DNA from 2 places in the Agromyces sp. CCNWLW203 genome. Region 1 is predicted to be linked to the other one. Evidence: predicted binding sites of a transcription regulator. Region 1 holds the regulator's gene; the other holds the start of a gene.
What was found. The regulator HrcA, encoded in region 1, represses chaperone genes, less so after heat shock. The targets are predictions, from matches to a motif close to TTNGCACTCGNNNNNNNCGAGTGCNAA.
Positions count from the first base shown of each region.

Region 2: the regulator HrcA is predicted to act here: its motif matches at 1,917-1,943, upstream of VPH61_RS16905 (Hsp20/alpha crystallin family protein).

Region 1 covers NZ_JAZHYX010000006.1:140,433-156,112, forward strand. Annotated here, with positions in the region: gene VPH61_RS14490 (PhoH family protein) at 1-146, opposite strand, end outside; gene VPH61_RS14495 (HIT domain-containing protein) at 235-597, opposite strand; gene VPH61_RS14500 (16S rRNA (uracil(1498)-N(3))-methyltransferase) at 622-1,356, opposite strand; gene dnaJ (molecular chaperone DnaJ) at 1,369-2,469, opposite strand; gene hrcA (heat-inducible transcriptional repressor HrcA) at 2,525-3,547, opposite strand; gene VPH61_RS14515 (DUF4870 domain-containing protein) at 3,744-4,172, shown strand; gene VPH61_RS14520 (DUF4870 domain-containing protein) at 4,310-4,696, shown strand; gene hemW (radical SAM family heme chaperone HemW) at 4,680-5,930, opposite strand; gene VPH61_RS14530 (DUF1990 family protein) at 5,933-6,571, opposite strand; gene VPH61_RS14535 (S66 peptidase family protein) at 6,703-7,668, opposite strand; gene fosX (FosX/FosE/FosI family fosfomycin resistance hydrolase) at 7,803-8,255, shown strand; gene lepA (translation elongation factor 4) at 8,269-10,122, opposite strand; gene VPH61_RS14550 (sensor histidine kinase) at 10,202-11,455, shown strand; gene VPH61_RS14555 (response regulator transcription factor) at 11,452-12,075, shown strand; gene VPH61_RS14560 (alpha/beta fold hydrolase) at 12,079-12,951, shown strand; gene rpsT (30S ribosomal protein S20) at 13,070-13,330, shown strand; gene holA (DNA polymerase III subunit delta) at 13,458-14,495, opposite strand; gene VPH61_RS14575 (ComEC/Rec2 family competence protein) at 14,523-15,680, opposite strand, start outside.
Region 2 covers NZ_JAZHYX010000008.1:54,492-70,171, reverse strand. Annotated here, with positions in the region: gene VPH61_RS16925 (UdgX family uracil-DNA binding protein) at 1-216, shown strand, start outside; gene VPH61_RS16920 (cold-shock protein) at 617-823, shown strand; gene VPH61_RS16915 (TFIIB-type zinc ribbon-containing protein) at 1,049-1,387, shown strand; gene VPH61_RS16910 (DUF6098 family protein) at 1,449-1,880, shown strand; gene VPH61_RS16905 (Hsp20/alpha crystallin family protein) at 2,016-2,456, shown strand; gene VPH61_RS16900 (glycosyltransferase) at 2,548-3,585, opposite strand; gene VPH61_RS16895 (amylo-alpha-1,6-glucosidase) at 3,600-5,735, opposite strand; gene VPH61_RS16890 (type 1 glutamine amidotransferase domain-containing protein) at 5,916-6,614, opposite strand; gene VPH61_RS16885 (MFS transporter) at 6,663-7,868, opposite strand; gene VPH61_RS16880 (MarR family winged helix-turn-helix transcriptional regulator) at 7,988-8,446, shown strand; gene VPH61_RS16875 (VOC family protein) at 8,500-8,922, opposite strand; gene VPH61_RS16870 (ArsR/SmtB family transcription factor) at 9,127-9,564, shown strand; gene VPH61_RS16865 (SRPBCC family protein) at 9,566-10,039, shown strand; gene VPH61_RS16860 (VOC family protein) at 10,076-10,516, shown strand; gene VPH61_RS16855 (GyrI-like domain-containing protein) at 10,659-11,270, opposite strand; gene VPH61_RS16850 (aldo/keto reductase) at 11,425-12,414, shown strand; gene VPH61_RS16845 (hypothetical protein) at 12,815-13,477, shown strand; gene VPH61_RS16840 (phosphoketolase family protein) at 13,543-15,680, opposite strand, start outside.

The sequences.
Region 1 (15,680 bases):
TCTTCGATGAGTCGGCGCACGTGCATGCGCCCGTCGGCGTCACCGCGGATCGCGATCTCGTTGCCGCGCACGTGCACCTCGACACCGGGGTACTCGCGCTGCACCTGCGCGAGCAGGCGATCCTGCGGGCCGAGGAGTCGCACCATGGCGATGCCGTCGATGGTGAGCCGCTCCTCGTCGGCCGTGACGGCCTCCGCGGCTGGGCGGTCGGCCGCGGCGCGGTCGTCGATCGGATCAGTCTCCGGCAAGCGTGGCCTCCTCGAGACCGCCGGCCAAGACGTGCGCGTGCACGTGGAAGATCGTCTGGCCCGCGGCGGCTCCGGTGTTGAAGACGAGGCGGAACTGGCCGTCGGCGAGATCGTTGGCCACGCCCTGCGCGACCTCGACGAGTTCGGCGAGCAGACCGGGGTCGCCGGCGGCGAGCTCGACGACGTCGCGGTAGTCACCCGACTTCGGCGTCACGACGACGTGCACCGGCGCCTTCGGCGCGATGTCGTGGAACGCGATGACCCGTTCGGTCTCGGCGACGAGGCGCGCGGGGATCTCACGGGCGGCGATGCGCTCGAAGAGGGTCGGTTCTGCGCGGGACTCGGTCATGACTCCATCGTAGCGACGGATGCCTCACCACCGCCCGAGCGCGGCGTTCAGCACGGCGATCGCGGCGGGCCCCGCCGTCGACGTGCGCAGCACCGATGCCCCGAGCCGCACGGGTTCGGCGCCGGATGCCGTGAGCCGCTCGATCTCGGCCGGCGAGATGCCGCCTTCGGGGCCGACGACGAGTGCGAGATCACGGCCATCCGGTCGGATGTCGGTGAGCAGCGCCGTGGCGGTCGGCTCGAGCAGCAGCATCCGCTGGCCTTCGAGGCGCTCGGTGAGCTGCGCCGTCGTCGTGACGGGCGCGACCACCGGCAGCCAGGCGCGGATCGACTGCTTGACCGCCTCACGCACGATGGTCGCCCAGCGCTGGCGGCCCTTCTCGGCCTTCGGCCCCTCCCAGCGGGAGACCGAGCGGCTCGCCGCCCACGGCACGATCGCGTCGACGCCGAGCTCGGTCGCGGCCTGCACGGCGAGCTCGTCGCGGTCGCCCTTCGCGAGCGCCTGCACGAGGGTGATGCGCGGGGTCGCCGCCTCTTCGACGAGCACCTCGTCGACGGTCAGTTCGAGCTCCCGGGCGCCCGTCGAGGCGACGACGCCGTGCACGAGCGTGCCGCGTCCGTCGCCGATCGCGATGCGCTCACCCGCCCGCACGCGCGAGACGGTGACCGCGTGGCGCGCCTCGTCGCCCGAGAGCGCCACGGTCGCGCCGGGGGCGACGGCTGCGAGATCGAGCGTCTCGTCGAGGTAGAGGTGGCTCACCGCGGCATCCGCCTAGCCGAGGAACCGGTCGCGCAGGCGGGCGAAGATGCCCTGCTGGAAGTGGCTGAGCTCGGGCGCGGGCGCCTTCTTCGAGGCGGCGAACTGCTGCATGAGATCGCGTTCCTTCGACGAGAGCTTCGTCGGCGTGACCACCTGGATGCCGACCTTGAGGTCGCCGCGGCCCGAGCCACGCAGGCGCGAGACGCCTCGGTCTTTCACCGTGAGGATCTCGCCGCTCTGGAGGCCGGCCTTGAGCTCGACCTCGACGTCGCCGTCGAGTGCGGCGACCGTCGCGTGCGTGCCGAGGATCGCATCGGTCATCGAGACCTCGAGCGTGCACAGCAGGTCGTCGCCGTTGCGGCTGAAGACGTCGTGGTTCTTGACCTTGATCTCGAGGTAGAGATCGCCGTTGGGGCCGCCGGCGGGGCCGGCCTCGCCCGAGCCCGGCATCTGCAGGCGCACGCCGGTGTCCACGCCCGCGGGGATGTCTACCGGAACAGTGCGACGCGCGCGCACGCGGCCCTGCCCCTGGCACGTCACGCACGGCGTCGCGATGACGGTGCCGTAGCCCCGGCAGGTGCCGCAGGGACTTGAGGTCATGACGTTGCCGAGGAGCGAGCGCACCGAGCGCTGAATCGAGCCGGTGCCGTGGCAGATGTCGCACGTGACGGGTGAGGTGCCCGGCTGGCAGCACGAGCCGTGGCACGTCTCGCACGTCACCGCGGTGTCGACCTCGATGTCGCGGTGCGTGCCGAAGATGACCTCGTCGAGGCCGACCTCGACGCGCAGCAGCGCATCCTGGCCGCGCTCACGGCGCGAACGCGGCCCGCGGGTCTGCTGTCCCGCCCCGAAGAAGGTCTCGAAGATGTCGCCGAAGCCGCCGAAGTTCTGGCCACCGCCGAAGCCGCCCTGGTCGCCGAGGTCGTACTGCTGACGCTGCTTCGGGTCGGAGAGCACGTCGTAGGCGTGCGTGACCGACTTGAAGCGCTCGGATGCCTCGGCCCCCGGGTTCACGTCGGGGTGGAGTTCACGGGCGAGACGGCGGTACGCCTTCTTGATCTCGTCGGGGGTTGCGTCGTGGGAGACGCCGAGGACCTCGTAGTGGTCGGCCACGGAGGGCTTGTCCTTTCGATTGCCGGATGCCGGTCGCGAGCGACGGACGGCGGGTTCAGTTCTCGCCGAGCGTTCGGGAGAGGTAACGGGCGACGGCGCGAACGGCCGCCATGCTGTGGGAGTAGTCCATGCGGGTGGGTCCGACGATGCCGAGGCGCGAGATGTCGCGGCCCGGGATCGCGAAGGCGCTCGAGACGACCGAGGTCTCACCGAGGCCGAACGAGGCGTTCTCGCGACCGATGCGCACCGTGACGGCGTGCTCGTCGGTCGCCATCTCGCCGAAGAGCTTCAGCAGCACCACTTGCTCTTCGATGGCCTCGATCACGCCGAGGATCGACCCGGCGAAGTCCTGCTCGGTGCGCACGAGGTTCGCCGCGCCGGCGACCACGAGGCGATCCTGCCGCTGGGCTCGCGCCTGCTCGGCGAGGGTGACGGCGAGCGTGTGCAGCACCGCGGCGTGGCGCGGGTCGACGTTGTCGAGCTCGCCCGACAGCGCGTCCGCGGCATCCGCCATCGCTCGGCCGCCCGCGATCTCGTTCAACCGCACACGCAGATCGCCGAGCGTCTGCTCGTCGACCGGCTCCTCGAGCTCGGCGAGGCGCTGCTCGACCTGGCCGGAGTCGGTGATCAGGATGCAGAGCACGCGCTCGGGAGCGAGCGCGATGAGTTCGACATGGCGCACACGCGCACTGCCGAAGCTCGGGTACTGCACGACCGCGAGCTGATTGGTGAGCTGTGCGATGAGTCGAACCGTGCGCGCGAGCAGCTCGTCGAGGTCGCTCGATTCGCCGAGGAAGGTCTCGATCGCCTGCCGCTGGGCCCCGCTCAGCGGGCGCACGTCGGTGAGCTGGTCGACGAAGACGCGGTAACCCTTGTCGGTGGGGATGCGGCCCGACGACGTGTGGGGAGCTGCGATCAGCTCCTCCTCTTCGAGCAGCGCCATGTCGTTGCGGATCGTCGCCGCGGAGACGCCGAAGGCGTGCCGCTCGACGATCGACTTGGAGCCGACGGGTTCACGGGACGCGACGTAGTCCTGCACGATCGCGCGCAGGACGGCGAGGCTGCGTTCGGAGACCATGGCCCTCGCTTCCCTCCATCGCTTAGCACTCGTTCTGAGTGAGTGCTAATCATATCGCGCCATACCGTGACACCGCCGTTGCCAGCCGTGTGGCGCGGCGCTAGCTTATGGGTATCCCCCGCGAGTCACCCCCTTTGCAGCGACCCCCGTCGCGCGAGATGCGGTTCATCTGAGAGCCCCCTGAAAGGCACGCCCCATGACCGATCCCAACGCTTCCAGCCCCGACGCCGACGGCCGCCCGACGCCGCCCGCTCCGCCGCAGGGCGCCCCCGCCGGTGCACCGCAGCCGGTCGCCGCCGAACCCCTCTCGCAGGAGCAGGACGTGCAGTGGGCCTCCTTCGCCCACCTCGGCGGCATCGTCGGATTCCTTCCGTCGCTCATCATCTGGCTCGTCTTCAAAGACCGCGGCTCGTTCACCAACGCCGAGGCGAAGGAAGCACTGAACTTCCAGATCACGATCGTCTTCGCCTACATCATGGGCTCGATCCTCACCGTGATCCTGATCGGCGCCTTCATCGTCTGGGCAGCTTGGATCGTGAGCGTCGTCTTCTCGATCATCGCCTTCCTGAAGGCGAAGGACGGCCAGCACTACCGCTACCCGTTCGCCATCCGCCTCATCAAGTAACCGGCCGCCAGCGAGCGCGCCGGGCGAATTCTTCACCCGGCGCGCCCTGCTGTGCCAGCATGAGAGAGCCTCGACCTTCGCCCATCGGGCGACGAGACCGAAATCTCGCCTCCGCGCGAGCCGACCAAGGAGACATCATGTCCGACGCCACCCCGCCTCCCCCGCCGCCGTCGAACCCCTACCAGCAGGGCGGCTCGCAGCTGAACCCCTCCGACGAGAAGCTCTGGGCGACGCTGATCCACATCGGCGGCATCTTCTTCAGCTTCGTGCCCGCGCTCGTCGGCTACCTGATCCTGAAGGACAAGGGCCCGTTCGTGCGTGCGCACACCGCGACCGCGCTGAACTTCCAGATCACGATGGCGATCGCCTACGTGGTCGGCATCATCACCACGTTCATCGTGATCGGCATCTTCATCCTGATCGCAGTCGCGGTCGTCACGATCGTCTTCAGCATCATCGCCGCGGTGAAGGCCAACCAGGGCCAGCCCTACACCTACCCGCTCTCGATCAAGTTCGTGAGCTGAGCTCCGACGCATCGTCGAGCAGACGCCGCACCACGGCGTCCGCGAGCAGCCGCCCTCTCCTGGTGAGTGTCACCACTCCCGAGAGGGCGGCTTTCGCGTCCACCAGGCCGTCAGCCATGAGTCCTGCGACCGCGTGGCGGCCGGCGGCGTGCAGGCTCGCGATCTCGATGCCCTCGCGAATGCGCGTGAGGAGCAGCACGCGCTCGACCTCACGAGTCGGGCCGTCGAGCGTCTCGCGACCGACCGCGGGCGAGACGCCCGCGGTCACCCGATCGGCGTACGCCGAGGGGTGCTTCGCGTTCCACCAGCGCACGCCGCCGACATGGCTGTGCGCACCGGGGCCCACGCCCCACCAGTCGTCCCCGCGCCAGTAGCCGAGGTTGTGCCGTGACCGGTGCGAGGCATCCGTCGCCCAGTTGCTGACCTCGTACCATTCGTAGCCGGCCGAGGCGAGCAGGTCGTCGGCCAGCTCGTACATGTCGGCCTCGAGGTCGTCGTCGGGCTGCGCGAGCTCGCCGCGGCGGATCTGCCTCGCGAGCTTGGTGCCGTCCTCCACGATGAGCGCGTAGGCGCTCACGTGGTCGGGTCGCTCGGCGACGACGGCCTCGACGCTGCGGCGCCAGTCGTCGATCGACTCCCCCGGCGTGCCGTAGATCAGGTCGAGGCTCACATCGAGGCCGGCGTCGCGCGCCCAGCGTACGACGAGCGGCACCCGCGCCGGGTCGTGCGTGCGATCGAGCGCCGCGAGCACGTGCGGCACGGCGGACTGCATGCCGAACGACACGCGAGTGAAGCCGCCCTCGGCCAGGCGCACGAGATCGTCGGGCCCGACCGAGTCGGGGTTCGCCTCGGTCGTCACCTCGGCGCCAGGTACGAACCCGAACTCGTCACGGATGGCGCCGAGCATGCGCACGAGGTCGTCGGCCGGCAGCAGTGTCGGCGTGCCGCCGCCGAAGAAGACGGTCGACGCCGGGCGAGCAGGCAGAGCGGATGCCTCGAGCATCTGCCGCGACATCCGGACCTCTGCGATCGCGTGGTCGGCGTAGTCGACCTGGCGCGCACCTCGCAGCTCGTCGGACGTGTAGGTGTTGAAGTCGCAGTACCCGCAGCGCACTCGGCAGAACGGCACGTGCAGGTAGACGCCGAACGCGCGGTCGTCTGCGCCGACGGCGGCGGAGGCCGGCAGGAGCCCGTCGGCCGGCGCGGGGTCGCCGAGGGGCAGGGCGGATCCCACGACTAGACGCCGCCGGCGGGGTGCAGCGCCCGCAGTTCGAGGCGGGTGAGCTCACGGCGACGCTTGCGCTGCATCGGCGCGGTGACGCCCGTCGTCGCGAAGATCGAACGGATCGTGAGCCACACGGTGTCGTCGTCGCGGTGCTCGACGATGAAGGACTCCTCGCCGCTCTCGGGGCCGTCGCCGGTCGTGCCGTAGGCGAAGCCGAGGCGCTGCGGCTCGTCGATGACGTAGACGATGAGCACGGGGGTCTTCTCGGTGCCGAACCGCTTCTTGCGCTCGAGCGTCGCGGTCATCCCGGGGGCGATATACGGCGTGCCGTCGGCGCCGAACCGCTCCTCGATGCGCGGTGCCGGCTGGTCGGCGAGGGGCGCGCCCTCGGCGTCGTAGACGATGCCCGGGTACTGGGCACCCGTGCCGGTGGAGATGTCGGCGACCTCGAAGCCCGAGCCGCGCTGGATGCCCCACGTCATGAGCGCCTCCGCGGCGCGCTCGAAGCGTTCGAGGCCCGAGCCGAGGCGCACCGCGTCTTCCGACGGGCGGTAGCCGGCCGGCGGGTAACGGAGGAGGTCGGGCGCGAGGGTCGCCCCGATCGCGCCGTACGTGACCGACTGGTCGGTGAAGGTGCTTCGGCGGGTCATCCGTGGGCCTTTCGTGTGGTGCGGCGCCTGTCGGGCGGGCGCGTCTGGTGCGATCGAGGCTCGACAGGCGAACTCGATTCTACGGAGGTCGCCTGTGTCCGCTCTGGTGATGGCGACTCATCGCCATGGGCTCAGCGTTCGACGACGGCCGATTCGAGCAGCGAGAGGGTCGCGGCATCCGCATCGAGCTGGGCGCGCACGCCGAGCGGCAACAGCAGGTTCGGCGGGTTGTGGCCGATCTCGAGATTCGCGAGCACCGGTACATCGCGGTCGCCGAGCACGTCGAGCACGATCTCTCGAAGGCCGGGTCCGCCCTCGGTGACCTCGATGTCGGCGACCGGGCCGACCACCATGCCCGCGATGCGATCGAGAATGCCCGCGTGGCGGAGCAGGTGCAGGTCGTTCCAGATCATCGAGGTCGAGGTGTTGACCTCCTCCCAGAACAGGATGGCGCCGTCGAAGCGTTCGGGCGAGAGCGCGAACGGCGTCGCCTGCAGGCGCACGAGCCGGTTCAGGAGGCCGCCGATCAGCGGACCGACGACATGGCCACCGCGCCAGGAATCCCAATCATGACCGGACGGCAGCAGGCCGACCGGTGACGTGCTCGTCAGCAGGCGGCTCGAGACGTCGGCGAGCTCCTGCCGCCGTTCCGCACCGGCCTCCTGCCACTCGCCGTACCCGTAGGTCACGAGATCGCCGTGCACACCGACGAGGCCGGTTCGCGAGTGCAGTGCGAGCAGCACGGCGTCGATGTCGCTGAAGCCGACGACGGGTTTCGGGTCGGCCTCGACGGCCGCATAGTCGATCAGGTCGAGGTAGCTCAGGGTCATGCGACCGCCGGTCAGGGCGAAAATCGCCCGTGTCTCGGGATCTCGGAGCAGCCGATTGAACTCGTTTGCGAGCTCTGTCGGCGTCGCGGCACCCCACCACCAGTGGCGCCCGATCTCGACGAGCGGCGAGATCTTCACGTCGAAGCCGAGGCCCCCGAGCTCGGCGACTCCGCGCCTGAAGAGCGGCTCCTCGTCGGCGTCGAGACCACCCGACAGCGCTGCCACGGCGACCGTGTCACCGGGCCGCAGCGCGCCTGGACGCAGCATCCCGACCATGCTCTGCCCCTCTCGGAGTTCGTGCGACCGATCGATGCGGTGCGCCTCGTCACTTGCGGCGACCACGCTAGCGCGACCCGGCGTCGGCGTCGAGAACCCGGGTAGAGGCCGCCGAGAATGGAGGCATGGCAGACACCACCCTTCGAATCGGCAGCTCCGGACTCAGCCACGTGACCTTCATCGTCACCGACCTCGACCGCATGGAGACGATCCTCACGCGCGTGCTCGGGGCGGTGCGCGTGTACGACAGCGGAGCCGAGATGTTCTCGATTTCGGAGGAGCGCTTCTTCCTCGTCGGCGACGAACCGGCGGCGACGTGGGTCGCGATCATGCAGGGCGACGGAGGGCTGCCGCGCTCGTACAACCACGTCGCGTTCCAGGTCGATGCGAGTTCGCTCGACGAGCTGCACCAGGTCATCGATGAACTCGGCCTCGAGCAGCGACCGCCCCGCTCACGAGTGGAGGGTGAGGGAGAGTCGATCTACTTCTACGACGACGACGCACATCTCTTCGAGCTGCACACGGGTTCGCTCCGCGAACGTCTCAGCGCGTACGCGCCGGGGGCGTCCCGGAGGTAGAAACAGCCGAAGGCTACTTCTTGTCCTTCTTCTCGACGTCGCCCGAGAGCGCGGCGATGAACGCCTCTTGGGGGACCTCGACGCGGCCGACCATCTTCATGCGCTTCTTGCCCTCCTTCTGCTTCTCGAGGAGCTTGCGCTTGCGGCTGATGTCGCCGCCGTAGCACTTGGCCAGCACGTCTTTTCGCATTGCACGGATCGACTCGCGCGCGATGATGCGGGCGCCGATCGCGGCCTGGATGGGCACCTCGAACTGTTGGCGAGGGATGAGTTCGCGGAGGCGCCCGGTCATGAGCACGCCGTAGGCGTAGGCCTTGTCGCGGTGCACGATCGCGCTGAACGCGTCGACCTGCTCGCCCTGCAGCAGGATGTCGACCTTCACGAGGTCGGCGGCCTGGTCACCAGTGGGCTCGTAGTCGAGCGAGGCGTAGCCGGCGGTCTTCGATTTCAGCTGGTCGAAGAAGTCGAAGACGATCTCGCCGAGCGGCATGTTGTAGCGGATCTCGACGCGGTCTTCGCCGAGGTACTCCATGCCGATGAGCGAGCCGCGACGCGACTGGCAGAGCTCCATGATCGTGCCGACGTAGTCTTTCGGCGCGAGGATCGCGGCGCGCACCATGGGCTCGCGCACCTCGACGATCTTCGCCCCGGTCGGGAACTCGCTCGGGTTCGTGACGGTGACGGTCTTCTTGTCTTCGGTCGTGACCTCGTAGATCACCGAAGGGGCCGTCGCGATGAGGTCGAGCCCGAACTCACGCTCGAGGCGCTCGGTCACGATCTCGAGGTGCAGGAGGCCGAGGAATCCGCAGCGGAACCCGAAGCCGAGGGCGACGGAAGTCTCGGGCTCGTAGACGAGCGCGGCGTCCGACAGCTTCAGCTTATCGAGCGCCTCGCGGAGCTCGGGGTAGTCGCTGCCGTCGATCGGGTAGAGACCCGAGAAGACCATGGGCAGCGGCTCGGTGTAGCCGGGCAGCGCCTCGGTCGCCGGCTTCGCGGCCGTCGTGACCGTGTCGCCGACCTTCGACTGGCGCACGTCTTTCACACCGGTGATGAGATAGCCGACCTCGCCGATGCCGAGACCCTTCGACGGGGTCGGCTCGGGGGCGCTCACGCCGATCTCGAGGATCTCGTGCGTGGCCCTCGTCGACATCATCTGGATGCGCTCGCGCGGCTTCAGGTGTCCGTCGATCATGCGCACGTAGGTCACGACGCCGCGGTAGCTGTCGTAGACGGAGTCGAAGATCATCGCGCGCGCCGGAGCATCCGCGTTGCCGACCGGCGCCGGAATGCGCTCGACGACGCGGTCGAGCAGCGCCTCGACGCCGACTCCGGTCTTGCCGGAGACCTTCAGCACGTCGTCGGGCGAACCGCCGATGAGGTCGGCGAGCTCCTTCGCGTACTTCTCGGGCTCGGCGGCCGGCAGGTCGATCTTGTTCAGCACCGGGATGATCTCGAGGTCGTTCTCAAGCGCCAGGTAGAGGTTCGCGAGCGTCTGGGCCTCGATGCCCTGCGCCGCGTCGACGAGGAGGATCGCACCTTCGCACGCAGCGAGCGAACGCGAGACCTCGTAGCTGAAGTCGACGTGACCCGGCGTGTCGATCATGTTGAGCGCGTACGAGGCGCCCTCGACCTGCCACGGCATGCGCACGGCCTGGCTCTTGATCGTGATGCCGCGCTCACGCTCGATGTCCATGCGGTCGAGGTACTGCGCGCGCATGTCCCGATCGCTCACCACACCCGTGATACCGAGCATGCGGTCGGCGAGCGTCGACTTGCCGTGGTCGATGTGCGCGATGATGCAGAAGTTGCGGATCAGCGCGGGGTCGGTGGCAGCGGGCACCGGCGGGTTCATGGCTTTCGGGGACATCCTGACGATTCTCCCATGACTTCGCTTCAGACTTTCGACGGATGCCCCGTGGCGCGCCTGCGGGCTACGCTCGGAGCAAATGGCGGTCATCGAGATTCCGAGCGAACGCGTCGCTCCGTCGGCCCTGCGGCCGGTCTTCACAGCGCTCCGACTCGGACTGCACGTGCTCGTCGTCGGCCTCACGCTCTTCGTGGTGGTGCGCGCGCTGCTCGAAGACGCGCCCGATGAGATCCTGGTGACGGTACTCGCCGTCGCGTTCCTCGCCTGCTACGGCGCGGGCATCGCCGCCGCGCACCGGCACCTGCCCACCTGGGCGCGGGCACTCTGGCTCGTGAGCCTGCTCGTGCTGTGGGTCGCGATGTCGGCACTGACACCGGATGCCGCGTTCCTCGCGTTCCCCCTCTTCTTCCTCGAGCTGCACGTGCTCGCCGCACCGATCGCGGTGCCGCTCGTCGTCGTGACCTTCGGCCTCTCGGTCTGGGGCACCGCGACGCACCTCGGGTTCGAGGTCGGCTCGATCCTCGGCCCGCTCATCAGCGCGGGCGTCGCGATCGTCATCGGCCTCGGCTACCGCGCCATGGCGCAGGAGACGCAGGAACGTCAGGCGCTGATCCTCGATCTCATGGCGACGCGCGAAGAGCTCGCGGCCGCGAGCCGGGAGGCCGGCACCCTCGCCGAGCGGGAGCGGCTCGCGAAGGAGATCCACGACACCGTGGCGCAGGGCCTCTCGAGCATCCAGATGCTGCTGCACGCCGCCGAGCGCGACGTCGCCGACGAGTCGACGCAGCAGAAGCTGCAGCTCGCCCGCGAGACGGCGGCGCAGAACCTCGGCGAGACGCGCCGATTCATCCGCGAACTCGCACCGCCGTCGCTCGACGCGCAGACCCTGCCGTCGGCGCTCCGCCGCCTCACCGAGTCGACCACCGAGCAGTCGCTGCAGTCGGGAACTCCCCTCCGCGTCGAGTTCTCCACGAGCGGCGAGCCCGTGATGCTGTCGATGGCGGCCGACGCGGCGCTCCTGCGCATCGCGCAGGGGTCGCTCGCGAACGTGTTGCAGCATGCGTCGGCCACGCGCGCCTCGGTGACGCTCAGCTACCTCGGCGACGAGATCGCGCTCGACGTGGTCGACGACGGGGTCGGATTCCGCCTCCCCGCGACGGGTGGAGCAGGAGCAGGAGCAGGTGCCGAACAGTCGAGCCCGGCCGGCGTTGGCGGCTTCGGCCTCCGGGCCATCCGCCAGCGTGCCGCTGCGCTCGGCGGCACGGTCGACATCGAATCGGCGCCGGGCGAGGGCACTGCGATCTCCGTGCGGATCCCGGCGGTGGCGCCGTGATCCGGATCCTGCTGAGCGACGACCACCCCGTCGTGCGTGCCGGCATCCGCGCGATGCTCGAGAGCGAACCCGACCTCGAGGTCGTCGGCGAGGCGACGACGGCCGAAGACGCGGTACAGCTGGCCGCGGCATCCGATGTCGACCTCGTGCTCATGGACCTGCAGTACCCGGGCGCGATGCAGGGCGCAGAGGCGACCCGTCGCATCCGCTCGCAGGCGGGCTCGCCGCGCGTGCTCGTGCTGACGAACTACGACACCGACGCCGACATCCTCGGGGCGATCGAGGCCGGCGCGAGCGGCTACCTGCTGAAGGATGCCCCGCCCGCCGAGCTCATCGCCGCCGTGCACGCCGCGGCGATCGGCGACGCCGCGCTCGCACCGGGCGTCTCGTCGCGGCTCGACGCCTCGCGCGCAAGCGGCGAGCGACTGACCGTTCGCGAGTCCGAGGTGCTCTCGCTCGTCGCCGAAGGCCGCACGAATCGCGAGATCGGCCGCGTGCTCTTCCTCAGCGAGGCGACCGTCAAGTCGCATCTCGTGCACATCTTCACGAAGCTCGGCGTCGGCTCGCGCACCGCCGCCGTCGCCAGGGCACGCGAACTGGGTGCGATCAGGGCGGGCTGACGGATGCCTCGCGCCCGCGTCGTGCTCGTGCACGGACTCCGCACCTCGTCGTCGATGTGGCGCAGGCAACTCGAACTCCTCGGTGCGCACGACCTCGAGGTCGTCGCGATCGACCTGCCCGGCCACGGCAGGCGCATCGGGGAGCCGTTCTCGATCGACGCGGCGCTGCAGGAGATCGACGCGGCGCTGAACCCTCCGCCCGCTGCGCCCGATGCGCCCGGCGTGCGCGGTGCTCATCATTCGACCCCGCGGCTGCTCGTCGGGCTCAGTCTCGGCGGTTATCTCTCGATCGAGTTCGCCGCGCGCAAGCCAGACCGCCTCGACGGGCTCGTGGCGGCGTCGTGCAGCACTCGGCCACGCGGCGCCCCGCTCGGCGGCTACCGGCGGCTCGCGGCCCTCATCGGGCGGATGCCCGACCGCGGGCGATTCCTCAACGACGCCATGGCCCGGCTCTTCCTCTCACCCGAGGCAGCGATCGACGTGCTCGCCGGCGGGGTGGCCCTCGACGTCATGGCGCCCGTGCTCGGCGCCGTCGGCGATCTCGACCCCGTTCGGTCGCTTGCAGCGGTCGACGTGCCCGTCTGGCTCGTGAACGGCCGGTTCGACCACTTCCGGTTCGAAGAACGACGGATGCTGCGCGCCACCCGCGACGGGCACCTCGTCATCGTGCCCCGCGCGACGCACCTCGTGAGCCTCATCCGCCCCGACGACTTCGCCGCGATCGTGCTCGGTGCCGTCGCCGAGCTCGATCGGCGAGCCGCGGCCTCGGCCGCCGCCGCGCGACGCCGTCGCGACAGGCCCACCGGAGCGTCCGACACCTCGCCGGGTTTCCCCGGGCAACTCGCAGGCGCGAACGTTGGTGAGCCGCCTTCATAGCTGGTATCGTTGCCTGTTGGCTTGCGTGTGGGTCCCACCCCGCACGATTCGCCGGTGAGGCCCCTCTACCTTTCCCGGCACATCCGGTACCCGCACAAGAACGAAAGACGAACTCCACGTGGCAAACATCAAGTCGCAGATCAAGCGCAACCGCACGAACCTCAAGGCGCAGGAGCGCAACAAGGCCGTCAAGAGCGAGCTGAAGACCGTCATCCGCATTGCGAAGGACGCGATCTCCACGGGCGACAAGGACAAGGCGACGACCGCCCTCCGTGCCGCGACGCGCAAGCTCGACAAGGCTTCGAGCAAGGGTGTCATCCACAAGAACCAGGCCGCGAACCGCAAGTCGGCTCTCGCGAAGCAGGTTGCCGCGCTCTGACGCGAACACGCACTCGACGGAGGCCCCGGCGCGAAAGCGCCGGGGCCTCCGTCATGCCAGGACGGATGACTCGATGCCGCGCCCGAGCAACGCTGCACTCGCTCCTGACGGGACGTGTGCTGCGCGGCTACGCGCGGCCGCGGGAGGCGATGACGCCGACGAGGCGTTCGAGCGCGAACACGGGGTCGCGTTCGGCACCCTTGACCGCGGCGTCGGTCGCTGCGAGCGCCTCGATCGCCCGGCCGAGCCCCTCGTCGGTCCAGCCTGCGAGATCACGCCGAGCACGGTCGACCTGCCACGGCGCGAGGCCGAGCGTGCCGGCGAGCTGTGCGCCCCCGCCACGGGTACCCGACACCTTGGCCATCGTGCGCACCTTCATGGCGAAGGCCGCGACCATCGGCACTGGATCGGCGCCGCTGTCGAGCGCGTGCCGGAGCGCGATGAGCGCCTCGCCGTGCCGACCGGCGATCGCGGCGTCGGCGACGGCGAACGCGTTGGTCTCGACCCGGCCGCCGTAGTAGCGGGCGACGACGGCCTCGGTGATGTCGGACGGTGCGTCGGCCAGGAGCTGTCGGCACGCCGCGGAGAGTTCTCGAAGGTCGTCGCTGAACGCGCCGACGAGGGCGCGCAGCGCGCCGGGGCTGATCTTGCGCCCCGCGGCACGGAACTCGGCCGCCGCGAAGTCCTGCTTCTCGGCGTCTTTCTTGAGCTCGGCGCAGACGATCTCGATGCCGCCGCCACCGCCGGCGCGGATCGTGTCGAGCAGCTTCTTGCCGCGCACGCCGTTGCGGTGACGCAGCACGAGGGTCGTGGACTCGGCTGTCTGCCCGAGGTAGTCGAGCGCGTCGAGCAGGAAATCGTCGCTCGCGCGCTCGACGCCGCTGACCCGGATGAGGCGCGGCTCGCCGAACAGCGACGGGCTCGCGAGCGTCATGAGCTCGCCGCGCCGATAGCCGTCGGCTTCGAGGTCGCTCACCTCGAGGGCGGGGTCTTCGGAGCGGAGGAAGTCGCGGAGCATCGTGATCGATCGCTCGGCGAGCACGTCTTCAGCACCCGTCACGAGTACCACGGGTGCGGGCCGGATCGCGTGCCACGCGAGCTGCGGGATCGCCGCCTTCGTCTTGGGCGATGCCCCTGAGCGCGATGCGCCTGTGCGCGATGCCACCGCACCTCCCGTTCGTCGGCTTCGAGTCTACGGGCCGCCGACGACACCGACCGAGTCGCGCTCGCTCCACAGGCTGAAGCTGCCGTCGTCGGCGCTCAGGAGCGCGGTGCCCGACCGGTCGGTGCGCACGACCGCCGTGCCGTTGGCTCGCAGCAGATCGAGCAGCCGGTCGGTCGGGTGGCCGTAGCCGTTGTCGGCGCCGACCCCGATCACCCCCACCGTCGCGCGGAGTTCGTCGTAGAGTCGCTCGCTCTGGTCGGCCGAGCCGTGATGGGCGACCTTCACGAGATCGACGCGCCCGATCGAGGCCGACCGCAACATGCGCGCCTGCGCCTCTTCGCCGAGGTCGCCGAGGAAGACACCTCGGTACTCCGGAGTCGACACGTCGAGCACGACGCTCGCATCGTTGCCCGGCTGCGCGTCGCGTTTCGGCCATAACACGCGCCAACGAGCCTCGCCCAGCGTGCCGCCGAAACCGGCGACGACCTCGACCGGTTCAGCACCCGCCGCAACGAGGGGATCGAGCGCACGCGTCGAGCGCTCGCCGTCGAGCGGGCCGTGCACCACGGTGTCGACGAGGCCGACGGTGGCCGGCACTCCCCCGGCATGATCGGCGTCCCAGTGCGTCAGCACGAGCAGGTCGATGTGCGAGACCCCGAGCAGCGCCAGACACCGCGAGAGCGCTGCGGCGTCGGGCCCGGTGTCGATCAGCGCCGTCGCGTCGCCCGAGCGGAGGAGCACCGCGTCACCCTGCCCGATGTCGCAGGCCGCGACATCCCAGTCGCTCGGTCGCGTCGCCGCACCGATGAGCGGCCTGCCTGCGAAGAGCCCGACGGGCACGGCGATCGCGATGATCAGCGCTGCCAACGCGAGGCCGCGGAGTCGCCGCCTGCGCCGGGATCCGAGCAGCAGCCACAGCCCGATGGCGGTGCACGCCGCGAGCAGCAGCGCGCCCGGGGCATCCGGCAGCCATTCGAGACGTGCCGCCGGCATCGCCGACGCCGCCCGGGCGAGCAGTGCGATCCATGACGCCGGGAGCCACGCGAGCTGGAGGCACGCGAACCCCACCGACGGCAGCACCGGCAGGAGCAGGCAGCCGATGAGCCCGACGACCGTGCCGAGCGGCGCCGCCGGTGCTGCGAGCAGGTTCGCCGGCACGCCGTAGAGCGCGAGCGCAGGGTCCAG
Region 2 (15,680 bases), on a different contig from region 1:
GCCCGAGCGGTGCTCGGCCGAACCGTGCGCATCGGGCAGGTGCGGGGGAGGGTGCTGCCGCCCGACCCGGCGGCGCCGGCATCGGCGCTTCCTGCTCCCACCGTCGTCACCACGCATCCGTCGGCGCTGCTCCGCCTCGACGATTCGGCCGACCGGGAGGCCGCGTTCGGCCTGCTCGTCGAAGACCTCCGCACCGCGGCATCCGTGGCGTTCTGAGGCGGCCGGATCGGGCGAATTCGAGCCGCCCTCGAACGGATCCGATCATTTCCCAGCGCTTGCACATGAGAAGGGACTATGGTTGAAGTATCTGCAGTGGGTTCTCTCCCACAGGACACGGCTGGGAAGCCGATGACAGTCGGGACGAAGCAACATCTCTCACGCCGAAGCATTCGGTGCGATGACGGCGACGAAGCCCCGCACCGGTTCCTCCCGCAGGTCACTGATCGCGGCGTCTCGCACGCCGGGCCGTTTCGTCTCGTACGCGGCCACGAACCCCATGCGACTCGATCGCACCACCAACTTCCGGCGGCGGACGTCGCCGTCGGAACCCTGCACGGCCTGAGGCCGTGCACGTCGCAGCCGCTTCGGCGGCTCGGCTTTACAGAAGGAAAAGAATATGGCTACCGGAACCGTCAAGTGGTTCAACGCCGACAAGGGCTTCGGCTTCATCGCTCCTGACGACGGCTCGGCCGACGTCTTCGCGCACTTCAGCGCGATCGCATCGGGCGGCTACCGCTCGCTCGAGGAGAACCAGAAGGTCGAATTCGAGACCGCCCGCGGCCCCAAGGGCCTGCAGGCTGAGAACATCACGGTCATTTCGTAAGTTCTCGCATCCCTTTCGATCGGGTGCCGGTGCGCTGAGCGCGCGGGCACCCGATCCACGAGCGGATGTCGCGGCAGCCGCCTCTTCGTGAGGCAGGCGTCGCGGCATCCGCTCGGTGCATTTCACGGTGCATACACTGGGCGTCTTCAAAGCTTCGCTCCTTAGGCTCGATCTTGTCGAACCACCCCCGATCGATTCCGGTCGGCCCCGAAGAAGGAGCCCCCAATGCAGTGCCCCACCGACGGAACCGTGCTCGTGATGAGCGAGCGCAGCGGCATCGAGATCGACTATTGCCCGACGTGCCGTGGCGTCTGGCTCGACCGTGGCGAGCTCGACAAGATCGTCGAGCGCGCGGCGCGCGAGTTCTCGGCGCCCACCCAGTCGGCACCGGCCGCGCCCGCCCCGCCCGCGCAGCCGCAGGCACCGGCCTACGGCCAGCCCTCGTACCAGCAGTCCGGTTATGACAACCGCGGCGACAACCGCGGGTACGACAACCGCGGGTACGGCGACCAGGGCTACCGCAAGAAGAAGAAGGAGAGCTGGCTCTCCGAGCTCTTCGACTGATCCGGTCGGCCGCCTCGTCAACCCGCTGCCGGAGTCGGCTGGCGGGCGTTATCATCGCGCCATGACGTCGGCCGATGCGGAACTCGCCGAGCTCGACTCGCTCGAAGACCTCGATGCGCTCGTCGGGCGGATGCCGGGCCTGCACGTGCGGTACTCCGAGGGGTTCGAGCACGATCGCGATGAGGCGAGCATCGACACCGAGAGCGGCCTGGAACTGCCCGGGCTCTCGGTGAACCCACTCGACCCCCAGCCGTGGTGGACGCGCGAGCGTGCCGACTGGCTCGCGAGGCAGCTCTGCCAGTACAAGCACCTGCGTGAGCGCAATCCCGAGCGCATCGCCTGGGTGCTGCGCGGCCGCATGGTGGCCAGGGGGCCGGATTCGGAGCCGTTGCTCGCCGACGTCGAACCGGTCGCGCGTCTCTCGAACGCGCTGCTCGATGAGGCCGAGGTGCGTTATCGGGCGCGCTTCGATGCCGGGCACGGGCCCGAATAGCGCGGAATCCCCCCGTTGACCGATCGGTCGACGATCTTGGCACTCTCGATAGGAGAGTGCTAATCTGATGGTAGTTGAGTCGATAGGGCTCAACTCCGGAAACTGCCGCTTCGGCGGCGACAGGGAGGAGAAGTCATGGCCATGATGTGGGACCCGTTCCGTGAGCTCGACCGCCTCGCTGCGGACATGCTCGACTCGCGACAGGGGCCGCGGGTGATGCCGATCGATCTGCACCGCGATGGCGATCACTACGTGCTCGCCGCCGACCTGCCGGGCGTCGACCCCGGCTCGGTCGACGTGGATGTCGACGGTCAGCTGCTCACGATCCGCGCCGAGCGCACGCTGCGCGCCGACGCCGAGGTCAAGTGGCTCGCGCACGAGCGACCGAGCGGTTCGTTCCTTCGCCAGATCACCCTCGGCGACGGCATCGACACCGCCGGCATCAGCGCCCACTACGACAACGGCGTGCTGAGCGTGATCATCCCGATGAGCGAGCGCGCGAAGCCCCGCAAGGTCGAGGTGATGAGTTCGCCGAACGCCGAACAGCACCAGGTGACGGCGAACGCGTCGAGCTGACGCCGAACCGCGGGAAAACGACGGTGATACCCGGAGGCCCGCTCGCCATCACGTGGGGGGCGGGCCCTCGTCGTGTCCGGGCTCGGCGCCATCACGCCGTTCGACGCATCGGTCGGTCATCGGTGACGAGCCCCGTGAAGAGCTCGAGGTAGTCGCGCGCCATCCGGTCATCGGTGAAGCGGGCTTCCGCTCGTGCACGGCAGACCGCGCGATCGAGTGCGGCCGCCTCGACGAGCGCGGCAGCGAGCTCGTCGATCTCCGCTCGCACGAAGCCAGTGATGCCGTCGTCGACGAGTTCCGGAACGGAGCCGCGCGGTGTCGCGATCACCGGGGTTCCGGTGGCCAGGGATTCGATCATCACGAGGCCGAAGGGCTCGTCCCATTGGATCGGGTTGACGAGCGCGCACGACGCTCCCATGAGCGCGCATGCCTCGGCGGTGGACAGCTCGCCGATGTACTCCGCGTTCCGCCCGAGCAGGGGGCGCACGGCCTCGTCGAAATACGCCTGCTCGGCCGGCTCACGCATCTTCGCCGCGATGCGCAGCGGAATTCCGGCACGCTCCGCCACGAGGATCGCCTCCACGACGCCCTTCGTGGGGTTCATCCTGCCGACGAAGCACGCAGTGCCGCCGCCCGAGCCCGTCGGCACCTCGGTCACCCGGATACCGTGATGGATGATGCGAGCGATGCGCACGGACCCGGCCGTCGAGGCGTGGTGATGGGAGATGGCGACGAAGGGCATGTCGGGCGAGGCGGCCCCGTAGAGCTCCTGCACGAGGGGGATGAATGGTCCGTGTGCGATGGTGACGACCGGCGCCATCGCGGCGGTGCGGGCCAGGATCGGACCCGCGAGCGTGTTGTCGACGATCACGTCGACGTCGTCGAACTGCGCGTACGCACGAATGAGGTGCCGCAGCTCGTGCGTCGTGAGTCCCATCGTGTCGGAGCCCGAGGGCGGGAAGCCGGGCAGGCGCTCCACCGGCGAGGTGCTGTCACCGGATGCCGCGAGCACGACCTCGTGACCGGCGCGAACGATCGCCCGGCCCAGCGTGTCGATGAACGACTCGATGCCGCCGTAGGCCGGCGGTGGCACGGGAATCCAGGGCGGGGCGATGATGCCGATTCGCACGAGACACCTCCTCTTCAGGCGCGGGAGGCACCGCGCGGGACCGTATGCAGGGTGATGTGGTCGGGCAGCCCCGTCACCGAGGTGCCGTCGCCGTCGTCGCCGACGTCGAGGGAGACACGTGCACCGGCGAACGGCACGTTCATGAGGTGGACCTCGCCGAACTCGTGCGGGATGGCCGGGGAGAGCCAGAGCTCGCCGGTGGGGACTGAGGGATCCATGCGCAGCATGCTGCGCAGCAGCAGGAATGGCGAGGCTGCGGCCCAGGCCTGCGGCGAGCACGAGGCCGGGTAGACGACAGGCTCCGCGTACTGCTCACGATCGAAGCCGCAGAAGAGCTCGGGCAGTCGGCCGTCGAAGTGGGTCGCCGCATCGAGGAGCCCGACGATGATGCGGTGCGCCTGCTCGACGAAGCCGTAGCGCATGAGGCCGGCGGCGACGATGGCGCTGTCGTGCGGCCACACCGAGCCGTTGTGGTAGCTCGCGGGATTGTAGGCGCCCATGTCGGAGGCGAGGGTGCGCACGCCCCAGCCGGTGAACATCGTCTCCGACAGCAGCAACTCGGCCACCGCGGCCGCCTTGTCGTCGTCGACGATGCCGCTCCACAGGCAGTGGCCCATGTTCGAGGTGCAGGAGTCGACCTGTCGCTTGTCGCGGTCGAGTGCCACGGCGAAGCACTTGCGTTCAGGGATCCAGAACTGCTCGTTGAAGCGCGCCTTCAGCTGGGCGGACTTCGCAGTCCACCGGTCGACGCCGGCATCATCTCCGCGTGATGCGGCGATCGTCGCTCGGGCGCGGTAGGCGGCATAGACGTAACCCTGCACCTCGCAGAGTGCGATCGGCGCTTCGGCGAGGGTGCCGTCGGCGAAGTTGATGCCGTCCCACGAGTCCTTCCAGCCCTGGTTGATCAGGCCGAAGTCGTTGAGCCGCGAGTACTCGACGAACCCGTCGCCGTCGCGATCGCCGTCGCGTTCGATCCAGGCAAGCGCGCGATCGGCCGCGGCGACGAGGTCGTCGGTGACGTCGGCGTCATCGGGCAGGGCGCCCCACGCGGCGAGCTCGCCGAGGAGGAAGACGAACAGCGGTGTGGCATCGACCGAGCCGTAGTAGACGGATTCGCCGCCGAGTGCGAGGTTCGTGGTGGCGCCCAGGCGAACCTCGTGCAGGATCCGGCCGGGCTGTTCCTCCGACGCCGGGTCGTTCTTCGTGCCCTGGAGCTCGGCGAGGGTCTGCAGCGTGCCGATCGCGAGCGTCGGATCGAGGCCGAGGGTCATGTAGGAGGCCAGCAGGGAGTCGCGACCGAAGAGCGCCATGAACCACGGCACGCCGGCGGCGACCACTGCCCGCTCGGGATGCCGTGGATCGAAGATGCGAAGGGAGCCGAGGTCGCGCTGGCTCTGCAGGATGATGCGTTCGACGTCGTCGTCGCCGATCCTCGGCACCCAGATCGAGGACTGCCATTCGGTGAGCCGGCGGGCCGGTCTCGTCTCGTGCAGGGGTGCCCCGACCGGGTCGAGCGCCACCTCCTCGCCGTCGAGCGTCGGGGTGATGACGATGCGCTGCGTCCAACTCCCTCGCGGCGGCAGGCGTACCTCGAAGACGAGGCGCGCACCGTCGAGGGATGCACCGGCTGCGGTGACGACGAGGCCGAGTCGGGCCGGGGCGTTCGTCGACTCGGCGCGCAACCGTCCGTCGGGGCCGGCGACGAGCGGGTGGGCGGTGCCGCCGGCGCGCTCCTCCTTCACCTCGAAGATGTCGGCGAAGTCGGCCTCGAGCGCGAGTTCGACCCGGCATGACATCGGCAGGCGGGAATAGTTGTGGATCGTGATCTTCTCGCGGAGCCCGCTGTTCACTCGCCGGTCGCGTTCGACGGTGAGCGGCGTGTCGGCTCGGCCCGGTACGTGCCCGGCGCGCCCGACGACGAGCGCCCTGAACGGCTCCGGCGTCATCGCCGACAGGGGTTCGACCGGCGCGCCGTCGACGAGCAGGGTGGAGCGCGACACGAGCCGGGTGTCGCGGAAGAACATCCCGTGCGGGAGTTCGGGAACGATGTCGCCGTTCGCATGGGAGACGCAGAACGCCGAGCCCTCGACGATCGTGATGGCGCCGGCTCCCGCCGGCTGAGCAAGTGTGTCCGTGTTCCAGCCCGTCATGAGACCGCCCTTCGGGTGAGCGACCGACCGGCGCCGTGCTCACGACGTCGGTCGCATGGGTTCACGGTACGCACGGACGAATCCGCGCACGAGGGGATTGACAGCGCCGCCCTCATGCCTGACGGCGGGGAGCCGGCCCGCGCCAGCTCCCCGCCGTCGGTCGTGCAGTCGTGCGGTCGGTCAGCCGATCGCCTCGATCACCCGGCGCGCGACCGAGGCGCTCGACTGCGGGTTCTGCCCGGTGACGAGGTTGCCGTCGACGACCACGTGGTCGCTCCACGGGGCGGCCGAGTCGATCACGAGCCCCACATCGCGGAGGGCGGACTCGACCCACCACGGAGTGTTCTCGCCGGTGCCGCCGGTGCGCTCCTCCTCGTCGGTGAAGACCGTGAGGCGACGGCCGGCGAACGCGTTCGAACCGTCGGCGAGCTTCGCCGAGAGGAGGGCGGCCGGGCCGTGGCAGAAGGGCGCGATGACGGTGCCCGCATCGTTCGCGGCGACGAGCACGCGCCCGACGTTCGCGTCGAATGCGAGGTCGGCCATCGGCCCGTGACCGCCCGGCAGCACGATGGCAACGTAGTCGGCCGCATCGACGTCGGCGACGGGAACGGCCGCCGCGAGGTCTGCGGCGATCGCGTCGAGGTACTCGGCGAGGCCCCGCGCCTGTGCCTCGCCGCCGGTCTGCGACGGGTCGAGGCTGCCCGCATCGACCGTCGGGGTGACGCCGCCCGGCGTCGCGATCGTGACGGTGTGGCCGGCGGCCACGAGGTCGCGGTGCGCGGTCACGAGCTCTTCGGCCCAGAAGCCGGTCGGATGCTGCGAGCCGTCGTTCATCGTGAGCGAGTCCGCTCCGGTGACGATCATGAGGATGTTGCTCATTCGTGGTTCCCTTTCGTGTGCTGCTTGGATCTGGTTGGACGGAGAGGTTCAGGCGGCTGCGGAGGAGGCGGTGTCGAGGCGGACGGGGTCACCGGCATCCGCTCGGGGGAGTCGGCGTGCGGTCGCAGCGGCGATGGTCATGACGGCGAGGGCGGCCGCCGTGATGATCGCTCCGACCCAGATGGGTGAGGTGTAGCCGAGGCCGGCCGCGATCGTGAGGCCGCCGGCCCAGGCCCCGAGGGCGTTGCCGAGGTTGAAGGCGGCGATGTTCGCGCCCGACGCGAGGGTCGGCGCACCCTCGGCGTAACGCATCACGCGGCTCTGCAGGGCGGGCACGGTGCCGAACCCGAAGCCGCCCATCGCGGTCAGGAGCACGATCGTGGCCACGGGGCTCGGCGCGAGCCAGGCGAAGAGCACGAGCACGATGAGCAGCGCCGAGATGAACCCCAGCAGGGTGCCGTCGATCGAGCGATCGGCGAGGCGGCCGCCGATCCAGTTGCCGACGACGAGGCCGGCGCCGAAGAGCACGAGCAGCCACGGCACGGCGCTCGAGGCGAAGCCGCTGACCTCGGTGAGCGTGTAGGCGATGTAGGTGAAGGCGCCGAACATGCCGCCGAAGCCGAGCACGGTCACGGCGAGCGAGAGCCACACCTGGCCGGAGCGGAATGCCGTGAGCTCGCGGCGAAGGCTGGGTGCGGGTCCGTCGGTGCTGAGGTTCGGCACGAGCGTCGCGATGCCGATGAGCGCGATCACGCCGATCGCGGAGATCGCCCAGAAGGTCGAACGCCAGCCGAACTCCTGGCCGAGGAACGTGCCGAACGGCACCCCGAGCACGTTCGCAGCGGTGAGGCCCGTGAACATGATCGCGATGGCGCCCGCGGCCTTCTCGGGCGCGACGAGCCCGGCGGCGACGACCGAGCCGATGCCGAAGAAGGCGCCGTGGCAGAGCGCCGCGACGACGCGGCCGGTCATCATGAGTTCGTAGCTCGGGGCCATCGCCGAGATCGCGTTGCCGGCGATGAAGAGCACGAGGAGACCGGTCAGTACGGGCTTGCGGGGGAGCCGGGTGGTCGCGGCCGTCAGGCCGAGCGCTCCGACCACCACGGCGAGGGCATAGCCCGAGATGAGCCACCCGGCGGCCGCTTCGGTGACCCCGAAGTCGGCAGCCACCTCGGGCAGCAGGCCCATGATCACGAACTCGGTGAGCCCGATGCCGAAGCCGCCGATCGCGAGGGCGATGAGTCCGAGGGGCATGCGTGGTCTCCTGTTACACTGGTGCGAATAGTTGCAGACGCGCTCTATTGCACGGCAGGCATCAATACTTGCACACGCAATTAGCTGGCGCAAGCAACTACTTGATCCGAGGAGGAGAAATGGGCATCGCCGACGACGCGGTCGAGGTGCGCGCACAGGGCTGGCGCACGCTCGCCGCACTGCACGGACTGATCGAGGCCGAGCTCGAGCGTGCGCTCGCGGCATCCGTCGACCTCTCGGTCGTCGAGTACACGGTGCTCGACGCGCTCAACCGCCAAGACGGCTGGCACATGCGCATGCAGCAGCTGGCCCGCGCCGCGGCGCTCAGCCCGAGCGCGACGACGCGGCTCGTGAACCGCCTCGAAGACCGCGCGCTGCTCACGCGCATCCTCTGCGCCGACGATCGGCGCGGCATCTACACCGAGCTCACCGCCGCGGGCCGTGCGCTCTACGAGCGGGCGCGCCCGATCCACGACGCGACGCTCGAGCGCGTGCTCGCCGAGGCCGGTGAGCAGCCCGAGCTCGCGCCCGTCGTCGAGGCGCTGCACGGGGTGGCGCTGCCTGCAACTGCGGCCTGACCGGCGGGCGGCTCTCGATGCGGCGCTGGCGCGCCGACTCGACCGGCGCGCGGTCAGGCGGCGTTCGCCGAGATGTTCACGAGCCAGGTGACGTCGTAGCCGTCGGTGCACATGCCGAACGCATCGCCCCACGGCGCGACCTCGAGGGGCACGATCTGGGTGCCGCTCGCGAGCAGCTTCTCCCAGTAGCCGCGGAGCACGGCGTCGTCGTCGGGTCCGCCCGAGAGCGAGATCGAGATCGGCCCGCCCGTGCCGGGGTCGCCCATCGAGCTCGGGGTGTCGGCGCCCATCAGCACGACGCCCGTGTCGCCCTCGAGCTGGCCGTGCATGATCTTGTCGGCATCGGCCGGGTCGTCGGCCTGGCCGAACTCGGCGAAGGTGCTCGTCGTGAGCTCGCCGCCGAACACCGAGTGGTAGAAGTCCAGAGCGTCCTTCGCGTTGCCGGCGAAGTTGAGGTACGGGTTGAGCGTGACCATGGTGTGAGCCTTTCGATCTCGACGTGGCTGTCGAAGCCGATACTCGTCGCTCGCGCGGCCCACGGCAAGCCCCGCCGTAGTGGGCGTTGCGGCCAAGGGTGCGATGATCGCGCCGCTGCGAGATCGGGTCTTGACAGCGGCATCCGCTCGGCGTACTTTGTAATCAATCAAATGGTTGATCAATGAATGAGTTGGGAACAGGCGATGATCTTCGATCCGGGTGCAGACGACCGGCTCGACCGTGCCTTCATGGCGCTGGCCGATCCGGTGCGCCGGGGCATCATCGCCCGCCTGAGCCGAGGGCCGGCCACGGTCAACGAGCTCGCCGAACCGTTCGCGATCACCAAGCAGGCCGTCTCGAAGCACATCCAGGTGCTCGAGCACGCGGGGCTCGTCACGAGAACACGTGACGCCCAGCGTCGTCCCGTGCACCTCGCGGCGGCCCAGCTCGAAGCCCTCACCGCGTGGATCGACCGATACCGGCTGATCCACGAGCAGCAGTTCCGTTCGCTGGATGCGCTGCTCGCAGAAGCCCCCGGCTCCGACGCCGGGGCACCCGTCGCCCCCGATGCGCCGAACGCGCACGACGGCGACTCCGCTGAGCCCGGCGCCGCAGCCGGGCACGCCAGAGAAGAGAACTGAGATGACGAACCCCATCACCATCAACGCCCCCGAAGGCCTGCCCTTCATCGAGATCGAGCGAGAGTTCGACGCCCCCGTCGCCGCCGTCTTCAACGCGCACCGCGACCCCGAGCTCGTCAAGCGCTGGCTCGGGCCCAACGGCTACGAGATGCGCGTCGACCGGTGGGACTTCGTGCCGCAGGGCGGGTACCGCTACGTGCACGTCGACACCGAGGGCGAGGAGTACGCCTTCAACGGCACCTTCCACTCGGTGCGCGACAACGAGTTCGCGGTGCAGACCTTCGAGTACGAGGGCTTCCCCGACGTCGTCGCCGTCGAGGCGATGTCGTTCGAAGACCTCGGCGACGGTCGCACCCGTCTCCGCATCCACTCCACCTACCCGAGCCTCGAGGCTCGCGACGGCATGATCCAGAGCAACATGGAGCAGGGCCTCACCGAGGGCTACGCGCGACTCGATGGCGTGCTCGCCGCCTGACCGGGCTTGCGCACACCCCACCGGACGGAGCACCTCATGGACTGGACACTGGAAGTCGTCATCGTGCCGGTGAGCGACCTCGACCGCTCGATCGCGTTCTACCGCGACCGGGTGGGATTCGAGCTCGACCACGACACGCGGAGCGCCGACCTGCACATCGCGCAGCTCACACCCCGCGGCTCGGGCTGCTCGATCGTCATCGGCTCGCTGCCCTCGCAGAACCAGATGGCACCCGGCTCACTGCACGGCCTGCAACTGGTGGTGTCCGATGCGGTCGCCGCCCGTGAGGAGCTGCTGGGCCGCGGCGTCGAGGCGAGTGAGATCACCGTCTTCGACGAGCGCGACGGCGGCACCTTCTTCGGCTTCGCCGACCCAGACGGCAACACCTGGGCGGTGCAGCAGATCAAGGCCCGCGGCGAGCGGCCGCTCATCCCGGTGGAGGCGCGTCAGCGCTTCGGCGCCGAGCAGGAGGCCTGAGCGAGCGAGCGTATCGATCGGCCCGCCGGGCGAGCGATGCGATCGAGCGGATGCCGCGGAGCGGCCCTCATCGGAGGGCGGCACCCCGCGGCATCCGCACGCCTTCGCGCACTCGCGAAGGGGACCCGCAGCGTCCTGCGGGTCAGGCCGGCGCAACCGGCTGTCTGAGGATCGTTCGGAGCTTCTCGGGGGCGGTGCGCCGTGGGTCGCCGAGGTACACCTCGTGATGCCGGCCGTTGAACCGCAGGCCCTCGCCGGGCATGAACTCGTCGTGCAGGCGGGCGAGGGTCGGGCCCTCGTCGTCGTACGAGCCCACGTGGAGCGTCTGCACCGAGCGCCCCTCGGCCAGGCGCTCGAGCCGCACGAGGCCGGCAGCCGGAGCCTTCGCCTCGGCCTTGGCGATCGCCTCGGCGACGAGCTCGGGCGGCAGCCAGTCGGGCTGCCAGATCATCATCGTCCACGACCAGGCCGACTTCTCGCGCGTGACGAAGCTCGCGGGATCGTCGGCGCTCCAGAGCCCCTCGAGCGGCCCGACGACGTAGTCGCGATCGAGCTCGCGCTTGCTCTGGAACTTGGCGGAGTACGACACCGCGTACAGCGCCTCCAACGCCGACGCGTACTCGGGGGCGCTGTTCGGGTCGCCGTGCCCGTCGACCATGCAATAGGCGAGCTCGGGCACCTCGATGATCTCGAAGCGACCGCGCGGAGCGGAGTAGCAGGCGAGTTCGCGCTTCACGTCGTACTTGTCGGCCATGCGCACAGCCTCGCGCGACCCACCGACATGTGCCGCGACGCTCGCCGCGCGTGCGGTGGCTGCGCGGGCATGGCACGATCGGACGCGGGCCGCCCGGCAGAACGCGCCGCGTCGATCGCCCGACACCCGTTCCCCGATTCAGCACTGGAGCATCATGCAGACTCGCACCCTCGGCCGCACCGCTCGAACCGTCTCGGTCATCGGCCTCGGCACCTGGCAGCTCGGTGCCGACTGGGGTGACGTCGCCGAAGGCGATGCCCTCGCGGTGCTCGACACGGCGCACCGGGCGGGCGTCACGTTCTTCGACACCGCCGACGTCTACGGCGACGGCCGCAGCGAATCGCTCATCGGCGCGTGGCTCCGCGCGAACCCCGGGTCGGGGGTCACGGTCGCCACCAAGATGGGCCGGCGGATGCCGCAGGAGCACGCCAACTACTCGGCCGAGCACTTCCGCGCCTGGGTCGACCGCTCGCGCGCGAACCTCGGCGTCGAGACGCTCGACCTCGTGCAGCTGCACTGCCCGCCCACCTCGGTCTACGGCGATGACCGCGTCTTCGACGCTCTCGATGCGCTCGTCGACGACGGCTCGATCGCGGCCTACGGCGTGAGCGTCGAGCGCGTCGACGAAGCGCTCACGGCCATCGCCCGGCCGAACGTCGCGACCGTGCAGATCATCCTGAACGCGTTCCGCCTGAAGCCGCTCGACGAGGTGCTGCCCGCCGCCGTGGCCGCGGGTGTGGGCATCATCGCCCGGGTGCCGCTCGCGAGCGGACTGCTCTCGGGTCGCTATACGAGCGACACGATCTTCGCCGCGAACGACCACCGCAGCTTCAACCGGCACGGCGAGGCGTTCGACGTCGGCGAGACCTTCTCGGGGGTCGACTACGAGACTGGCGTGCGCGCGGCATCCGAGTTCACCGAACTGGCCCGCGAGGCCGCACCGACCGCGACGCCCGCCCAGGTCGCCCTCGCCTGGATCGCGGCGCAACCAGGTGTGAGCTCGGTGATTCCGGGCGCGCGCTCGCCGCAGCAGGCCCGGGCGAACGCCGAGGCCGGCTCGCTGCAGCTGCCGCCGTCGTTCGACGGGGCGGTGCGCGAGCTCTACGAGCGCGAGATCCGGGCCGCGGTACACGAGCGCTGGTAGCCGCCGCGAGCCCCGCGCGCCCCGCCCGACCCGCCCGCCTCGCCCGACCCGCCCGCCTCGCCGTGGGCTCGGGACCACTCGTATCGCACAGGAGCGTGGATATCGCCGGTCCCGTGCGATACGAATGGTCCCGACGTCAGCCTCAGCCCGCGTCGCCCGCCACCCGCGCAGCGACACCGCACCGGGAAATCGGCCGAAATACCCCCACTTCGGGTCACAACGTCGATACGCTGCACACGTGTGGTGTTAGCGGGGGGCTGACAGTGACGATTCCGGGTGCATCGCGCGGCGACTCGTCGCCGTGCGCTGCGAACGAAGCCGGCGTCGCCGCGAACCTCCTTCGACCCGTCGAACCGACGGGCAGATCCGAACACTCGGGATGTACGGAGGAAGGAATCGAATGATCACCAATCGAGTCATGGCGTTCGAGCGCGGCGGGGTCGCCGCGGCGCAGTTCGACGGCGGTGCAGGCAGGTTCAGGATGAATCGCATGCTCGGCCTCGCGCTCACCGGTCTCATCGTGGCCACGCTCGGCATCGCCGGGCAGGCGCAGGGCGCCGAGGCGGCTGCCGACCTCACCAGGTCGAAGCAGCTCGCGATCGCCGAGATCGGCGGTCAGGTCGGCATCGGCGCCGCCGGCGTCGACATCACGGGCCTTCGGGAGATCTCGGCCGCGTACTCGGCGACCGAGACGCTGCGCGCCGCGCTCGCTGCCCACGGCGAGGCGGTGGCCGCGCGGGTCGCAGCCCAGCTCGCCGCCGAGGCGGCAGCGGCCGAAGCTGCTGCGCAGGCAGCTGCTGCGCAGGCGGCGGCCGAGGCCGAGGCGCAACAGGTCGCGGGCGACGGCGACGACTGGTCGGGCGACTCGGATGCCGCGGCATCCGCTTCGGGCGAGGCGACCGGGGGAGCCGCTGCGGCCGCGCCGGCTGCGAACCCGTACACCTCGGAGTACTACCCGGGCCTTCCGGCGGCACCGCGCGACGAGGACTGCGGGCCGTGCACCGGCAAGGAGATGGTTCCCGTGTACTACAACGGCTCGTACGTGTGGGGCTGCGACGCCTGATCGGAGTTCGAAGTGCGGCGGGCGCCCGGGAGACCGGGCGCCCGTCGTCGTGAAGGGGCCGCCCGTTACGCCCGTCGAGCAGCGGCGAAGCGCCAGCCCGTGATCCAGTCGGGATCCTCGCCGTGCTCGTACGCGTACTCGCGGGCAGCGCTGCGGGCCGCGTGCCATTCGTCGGCGATCTCCGCGATGCCCGTGGCTCCCTCGAGCCCCGGCACGCGGTGCAGCACGTCGAGCGCGAGGCGGTACCGGTCGAGGTCGTTCAGGTGCAGCATGTCGAACGGCGTCGTCGTCGTGCCGCGCTCGACGAAGCCGCGCACGTGGATGTTCACGTGGTTCGTGCGCCGATAGGTCAGTTGGTGGATGAGCGACGGGTAGCCGTGGAACGCGAAGATCACGGGCGCCGAGCGGGTGAAGATCGCGTCGAACGCGCGGCCGGGCAGGCCGTGCGGGTGGTGCTGCGGGTCCTGCAGCCGCATGAGGTCGACGACGTTCACGAGGCGCACGCGCAGCTCGGGCAGTCGCTCGCGCACGAGCTGCGCCGCCGCGATCGCCTCGGTCGTCGGCACGTCGCCCGCGCACGCGATGACGACGTCGGGCTCGGATGCCGCGGCATCCGCTTCATCGAACCCCGGCTCGTTGCCCGCCCACTGCCAGACCCCGAGGCCGGCGTCGACGTGCGCCGCCGCGTCGGCGGGGGCGAGCCACTGCGGTTGCGGCTGCTTGCCCGCGACGACCACGTTGACCCGGTTGCGGGTGCCGAAGGCGTGCCGCATGACCTCGAGCAGCGTGTTCGCGTCGGGCGGCAGGTACACGCGCACGACCTCGGCCTGCTTGTTGACGACGACGTTCAGGAACCCCGGGTCCTGGTGGGAGAAGCCGTTGTGGTCCTGCCGCCAGACGTGCGAGGAGAGCAGGTAGGTGAGGCTCGCGACGTCGCCGCGCCAGGGCACCTGCTTTGCGGACTCCAGCCACTTCGCGTGCTGGTTGAACATGGAGTCGACGATGTGGATGAACGCCTCGTAGCTCGTGATGAGCCCGTGCCGGCCGGTCAGCAGGTAGCCCTCGAGCATGCCCTGCATGAGGTGCTCGCTGAGCGCCTCGATGACTCGGCCGTGTCGCGCGAGGTGTTCGTCGAGCGGATGCATCGCCTCCGCCCAGGCTCGCGCGGTGACGTCGAAGACGGCGCCGAGCCGGTTCGACAGCACTTCGTCGGGGCCGAAGAGTCGGAAGTCGTCGGGGTTCACGCGCATCACCTCGGCGAGCCACTCGCCGAGCACGCGGGTCGCCTCGCCTGAGCCGCCGCGCTCGCTGCCGTCGCTGCCGTCGCCGCCGACCGCGACGGTGTGCGGGGCGAGGGGCGGCAGCTCGAGCGGGCGGGCGATGCCGCTGTTGACGTGGACGCTCGTGTTCGCGCTCATGCGGAGGTCGCCCTCGGGGCGGAGGGCCGCGAGTGCGGCGGCCGGTCGCCCGTCAGCGTCGAAGAGCTCCTCGGGGCGGTACGACCGGAGCCACGCCTCGAGCATCGCGAGGTGCTCGGGGTTCTCGCGCACGCCGGCGAGCGGCACCTGATGCGCGTGGAAGGTGCCCTCGACCTGCACGCCGTCGACGACGCCGGGCCCGGTCCAGCCCTTCGGGGTGCGCAGCACGATGGCCGGCCAGCGCGGGGCGGTGTCGGCGAACGCGCCGGCCGCGGCATCCGCTCGGATCGAGGCGATGCGCTCGAAGGCGACATCGATCGCGTCGGCCAGGCGCACATGCACGGCCATGGGGTCTTCGCCCTCGAAGCCGCCGGTGACGAGCAGCGGCTCGTAGCCGTTGCCGCGGAAGAAGTCGACGAGCTCGGCCTCGGGGATGCGTGCGAGCAGCGTCGGGTTCGCGATCTTGAACCCGTTCAGGTGCAGGATCGGCAGCACCGCGCCATCCGTCACCGGGTTCAGGAACGAGTGGCCGCGCCAGCTCGCCGCGAGCGGACCGGTCTCGGCCTCGCCGTCGCCGATGACGCACGCGACCACGAGGCCGGGGTTGTCGAGGGCGGCGCCGAACGCGTGCATGAGCGAATAGCCGAGCTCACCGCCCTCGTTGATCGATCCGGGTGTCTCGGGCGCCGCATGCGACGGGATGCCGCCGGGGAACGAGAACTGACGGAACAGCCGATGCATGCCCGCGCGGTCGGCCCTCACCCCCGGGAACAGCTCGGAGTAGG